2 regions of the Clostridium sp. genome follow, and region 1 is predicted to be linked to the other one. Evidence: riboswitches for the same ligand, from Rfam matches in the RefSeq annotation. Region 1 holds a riboswitch; the other holds the start of a gene.
What was found. A riboswitch is a leader RNA that binds a small molecule or an ion and turns the genes downstream of it on or off. The one in region 1 is predicted to bind ZMP and ZTP.
Positions count from the first base shown of each region.

Region 2: it holds a riboswitch for ZMP and ZTP, as region 1 does, so the genes downstream of both, LKE46_RS03290 (phosphoribosylaminoimidazolecarboxamide formyltransferase) here and pflB (formate C-acetyltransferase) in region 1, are expected to answer to the same signal.

Region 1 is NZ_JAKVOI010000001.1:1,815,100-1,818,317, reverse strand. It holds gene LKE46_RS09005 (SpaA isopeptide-forming pilin-related protein) at 1-1,750, shown strand, start outside; ZMP/ZTP riboswitch at 1,801-1,879, shown strand; gene pflB (formate C-acetyltransferase) at 1,987-3,218, shown strand, end outside.
Region 2 is NZ_JAKVOI010000001.1:614,089-617,306, reverse strand. It holds gene LKE46_RS03295 (ABC transporter ATP-binding protein) at 1-785, opposite strand, end outside; gene LKE46_RS03290 (phosphoribosylaminoimidazolecarboxamide formyltransferase) at 980-2,155, opposite strand; ZMP/ZTP riboswitch at 2,204-2,288, opposite strand; gene LKE46_RS03285 (response regulator transcription factor) at 2,435-3,148, shown strand; gene LKE46_RS03280 (HAMP domain-containing sensor histidine kinase) at 3,163-3,218, shown strand, end outside.

The DNA.
Region 1 (3,218 bases):
TGGTGTTACTGTTGATTTTTCAGCACCGAACGGAAGTTTCCCTGAGGGCAGTTCTGCAGTCACCGATGAAAATGGTGAAGCATGCGTAGTATTCAAGTCCGATAAAATTGAAGGAATTGAAGAAAAGAAGATACCTGTTACCGCAGTTGTCAATGACCCGGAACACGGACTGAATTCCAAGGATCAAATAGATATTACATTTGAACCGGGCAGCATAAAGGGAGCAGTTGTGGACAATGAAACAGGAAATCCTATAGCTGGAGCTACGGTTGTAGTTAAGAAGGACTTTGATGGTGATGGAACAATAGACTTCAAAAGTGAAGTAACTACATCATCTGACGGCAAATATGAAATTGCCGTTCCAAAGGGAGATGTAGAGTATGATGTCGAGATAACAGTACCTGTACAGATAAATGGAAAGACAGAAGATAAAACGTTCATACAGAAATCAAATCCTGGTGAAATTGCAGGAAATTCCTATGACTCTGAAAAAACTGCAGCAGGTATTGTACTTTTGAAAAATCCTGATGGAGAAACTGCGGGATATTTCAAGGACTATGGCAATATAACCATTGATGTTCCAGAAATTGGACAGCAGGTTGATATCGGAAGTGACGGTACCTTCCAAGTAGGTGGCCTTGAAAAGGACAGGGAATACAACTTCAATATCGTATACAACTTCGATAATGGTGAAGAGATTATTATCGGAACAATTCATGTGAAAATGGATTCTGACGGACAGATGAGGATTGATCCGGAACCTACCCTGATAGATCCATATGGTTTAGTCACTGACAGTGTTAGTAGTGATAAAATACCTGATGCGGATATAAAATTGTACTATGCAGATACCGAGAGAAACAGGGAATCAGGCAAAACTCCCGATACACTTGTACAGCTTCCGGGACTGGAGGGATTCCCTCCTGCAGACAATGCAAACCCGCAGTCCAGTGACGAAGATGGAAACTATGCTTTCATGGTTTATCCGAATACCGATTACTACATTGTTGCAACAAAACCTGGATATGAAACCAAAACAACAGAGACCATTTCTGTAAATGATGCTATAGTAAGGCATGACATACCAATGACTCCTATTTCTTCAGGAGGTGCAGGCGGAGGCGGAAGTGCAAGCATCCAGGGCACGGTGAATGTAAATAAGACGGATAAAAGCGGAAATCCGCTTAAAGGTGCGGAGTTCACGCTGATCAATTCCAAGGGAAATTCAGTGAAGACTGCTGTGACAGATGAAAATGGGCTGGCAGAATTTACCAAGGTAAATCCAGGTAAATATACTGTCAAGGAGACCAAAGCACCTTCTGGTTATTCCATCTCAGATAAAATATTATCTGTAGAGATAAACCAGAGCAAGGTTTATGACCTTGGAACTGTACAGGATGCTAAAGAAGAAGGAAGTACACCTGTTGTACCACCTGTACAGCCTACACCAGAAGAACCGGAACAGCCAGGAGAGAATCCGGATGAAGGTAATAAACCGGATCAGCCAAATCAGCCGGGTAACAACTCAGGAGAAAGTAAAAATCCGGCAAAGGGGTCTTCACAGCCAGGTAAACAGGGTGGAAACAATGGCATACAAAACGGGCAGAAAAATTCATCTCTGGAAAATGGCATGGATTCAAAACTTCCTAAAACGGGAAGTATCATAGACACGTCGGTATTGGCTGTATTGGGAATATTGCTTGTTCTTTCAGGAGCTGTACTCGTGTTTAAGAGAAAAAAATCATATTGACACATCTGTGATAATATGATATTTTAAATGTACAAGGAAAATTGATTTTAAACAGGTCGTATAACCGGCGGAAGTGGATATAACCACAGGGAGTACGATTTTTGAAAGCCGACCGCCTGGGCAATTAAAGTGTCCAGGCGGTCATTTTTAGTTGAATGGATAATATATTATTTTACTGAAATGCTGACATAATAATTGTTAGAATAGTAAAAATATTTTTAAAGGAGAGAATTTTTATGCGAAATCAGTGGGAAAATTTTAAGACTGGAAAATGGACAGAAGGTATCGACGTCAGAAATTTTATACAGAAAAACTACACACCTTATACTGGAGATGAAGGTTTTTTAACAGCTCCTACCGGGAGGACAAAAAGAGTCTGGGAAAAGTCGGAAAAGCTCATTCTTGAGGAAATTAAAAAAGGCGGAGTGCTTGATGTGGATACAAAAACCGTATCCGGCATTGACAGCTTTGAACCGGGATATATAGACAGGCCAAACGAGGTTATCTTCGGACTCCAGACTGATGCACCCCTCAAGAGAATGGTCAACCCTTTCGGAGGTATAAGAATGGCACAGCAGGCTCTTGATGCCTATGGATACAAAGTCGATGATAAAATGCAGCATATATTTACAAAGTACAGAAAGACACATAATGAAGCGGTATTTGATGCATACAATGAAGAGATGAGGACAGCGAGACATGTGGGACTTCTGACAGGGCTTCCAGATGCCTATGGAAGAGGAAGAATAATAGGAGATTTTAGAAGGATAGCATTGTATGGCATCGATTACCTGATAGAACAGAAGAAAGATGATCTGAAGGACCTGAAGGGAGATATGACCGAGAGCATTATAAGACAGAGGGAAGAAGTTGCAGAGCAGATAAAGGCACTCAAGAAGATGAAAAGTATGGCATCGCGTTATGGAATTGATATTTCAAATCCTGCGGCAAACGCAGCAGAAGCTGTTCAATTCACCTATTTTGGATATCTTGCAGGTATAAAGGAAAATAACGGTGCGGCAATGTCTCTTGGAAGAGTTTCCACATTCCTGGACATATATATTGAAAGAGATTTGAAAAAGGGTATTATAGATGAACAGGGCACACAGGAGCTTATAGACCAGTTTATAATCAAGCTCAGACTTGAAAGGCATCTCAGGACTCCTGAATACAATGAGATCTTTGCAGGAGATCCAAACTGGGTTACAGAATCAATAGGCGGTATGGGAATAGACGGAAGAACTCTGGTCACAAAAAATTCCTACAGGTTCCTGAACACCCTTACAAATCTTGGACCTGCTCCCGAGCCGAACATGACGGTATTGTGGTCCCAGGACCTCCCGAATTCATTTAAGAAGTACTGTAGCAGGATGTCAATAGAGACAGATGCCCTGCAGTATGAAAATGATGATATAATGAGGCCCGTATACGGAGACGATTATGCCATAGCATGCTGTGTGTCGGCCAT
Region 2 (3,218 bases), 1.2 Mb from region 1:
CCCCTTGGCTTTAATAAAACATCCTTGCCCTCTGTCCTATACTCATATCCACAGCTGTCCAGTGTATCCTGAAGCCTTCTGGAATCCCTGGCTCCTATACAGATCTGACCCTTGCTTTTTGAATGAAGTTCTTCAAGAGTTCCTTGAAACAGCATATTTCCCCTGTTTATAATTCCAATATCATCTGCTACAAGTTCAATTTCACTCAGGTTATGACTGGATATGATGACTGTCATATTGTAGAGCTTGGGAAGTCTTTTAATAAGGCCCCTTATCTCATGGATTCCAGAGGGATCAAGTCCGTTGGTGGGTTCATCCAATATAAGAAGTTCCGGTTTTGATATGAGTGCCTGGGCAATTCCAAGTCTCTGTTTCATGCCGAGTGAAAATTTACTAGCTTGTCTATTTTTCCACTCCGTTAGTTTCACAACCTCCAGAACTTCATCAATATATTTATAGTCAAGTTCCAGAAGTTCCGCCGATACCTGCAGATTTTCATAGGCTGTCAAATTTCCATAATAAGATGGCGCTTCCACCATGGACCCAACTCTCTTCAGAATATCCATTCTGTTTTTCTGAAGATCTTTGCCAAACATACGGACTTGTCCACCTGTAGGCTTTATAAGCCCCAAAAGCATCCTTATAGTTGTGGATTTTCCAGCCCCGTTGGGACCCAGAAATCCGTATACCCTTCCTTTCTTTACAGATAAATTTATTCCCTTTACTGCCTTAAAGTTTTTAAAACTTTTCGTCAAATCTATGGTTTTTACAATATTTTCCTCCATACAATTTCCTCCTTGAACTAGCATATGAACATATAATAGATCCTGCAGCTTAAATCCCATTTATCAAAACCTTAAGGGAACCTTAAATTCCATTTGATAAATAAAAAAGCCTTCTATGAAATAGGCTCTATCATAAAAGGTTTGAATTTTACCAAATTTTTTTATATCTTTGAAATGTATCTTTCTCTTTTCCTCTAATGATGAAACAGCCTTAAATCTGAAAAGGCCATTACCATATTATAATCATTGCAGGCTTCTATCACAGCATCATCTCTTATGGAACCGCCTGGCTCAACAATGTACTCAACCCCGCTTTTAGATGCCCTGTCTATGTTATCCCTAAATGGGAAAAATGCATCAGAGCCTAGAGAAACTCCTTTAAGTTTTGAAATCCAATTTTTCTTCTCCTCTTCCGTAAGCTTTCTTGGAACTTCAGTAAATACATCTTTCCAGTGTCGTGTCTCCTCTTCTGTTACATCATTACGAAGATACTGATCTATTGCATTATCTTTCTCAGCTTTTTTAAGTCCGTCTCTAAATGGAAGTGATAAGACTGAAGGATGCTGTCTTAAAAACCATACGTCTGCTTTTGATCCGGCAAGTCTTGTGCAGTGAATTCTCGACTGCTGTCCTGCACCAACTCCAATCACCTGTCCATCAAGCACAAAACATACAGAATTGGATTGAGTATACTTAAGTGTAATCATTGATATTAAGAGATCTCTCTTTGCATTTTGAGTGAGATCTTTTCTTTTTGTTACTATATTTTTCAAAAGTTCATCTGTTATAATTGCGTTATTCCTTTTCTGCTCAAAGGTTACTCCAAATATTTCTCTTTTCTCCATTTCACAGGGTTCATAATCTCTGTCAATTTGAATTATGCAGTAATTTCCTCTCTTTTTCTTCTTTAAAACTTCAAGAGCCTCCTTACTATAGGCCGGCGCAATTATTCCATCAGAAACAGCACTTTTTAATACTTTAGCCGTAGATAAATCAACTTCATCACTTAAAGCCGCAAAATCTCCATAAGAAGACATTCTATCGGCACCTCTCGCCCTGCAATATGCAGTAGCTGCAGGCGAAAGCTCCTCATCCCCAGCCGCATATACCTTCTTCAGTATGTCATCAAGCTGCACTGCAACTGCAGCACCGGCAGGACTTACATGTTTAAAAGAGGCCGCACTTGCAATACCTGTAGTATTTTTCAATTCCTTTACAAGCTGCCATGAATTAAGTGCATCCATGAGATTTATATATCCGGGCTTGCCATTTATAATTCTAAATGGAAGTTCTCCTTTTTTCATATAAACCCTGGCAGGTTTCTGATGTGGATTACAACCATACTTTAATATAAGTTCATTATTTTTCATCTGCATTACTCCCTTCCAAATTTGAACACAAAAAAACCCGGGTAAATTATTAATTACCCAGGCGGTCGATACAACTTCTATTCAATCATGCTTCCCATGGTAAACTCCATTTCCGCCAGTCACATGATCACTTATTTATCCATTAAATTATATTATACTCCAATATCCATGTCAATGATTCAAACCTTAACAGAACATTAAAATTTTGTATCTTAGGCGAAGGATACCTAAATGATGCTATAATTAAAATATATATATTTTTGACCATTGGAGGTAAAAATGCAGGATCAAATTTTAGATAGAAAGATACTTTTAATAGATGATGAAGTTGAGCTTTTAAAGCTGATGGAGACGGTCCTTAGAAAAGAAGGCTTCAGGAGAATATTCAAAGGAAAAAATGGATCAGAGGGTATAAAAATATGCAGAAACGAAAAACCTGACATAGTAGTTCTGGACATAATGATGCCGGATATGGACGGATTTGAAGTGTGCAGAAATATAAGGAATTTTTCTTTTGTGCCTATTATCTTTCTGTCTGCAAAATCTGAAGATGTAGATAAAATACTTGCCCTGGGAATGGGTGCGGACGATTATGTAACCAAACCTTTCAGTCCAAAGGAGGTGGCTTTCAGGATCAAGGCACATTTGCGTAGAAATATATATATTAAAAATGAAATGTCAATGAAAAAGAAAAAGATAAGCTTCGGAGACATAACAATTGACCCTGCAAAAGGCGAAGTGTCAAAGTCAGGTAAAAATATAACACTTACTCCCAAGGAATATCACCTGTTATGTTACATGGCCCAAAATGCCAATCAAATTCTAACCAAACAGATGATATGCAGTGAAGTCTGGAAAGACAGCTATGAGGGATATGACAACACAATTATGGTTCATATAAGAAAACTAAGGCAAAAATTAGAAGACAATCCTTCCAGTCCAAAATACATAATTACAGCCAAAGGCCTGGGTTATAAGCTGAAAATTCAATGAAGAGGTAGCTTAATATGAAAATCAGAAACAAAATCAAAACCAATTGGAATATCACTACAAGATTTCTTGT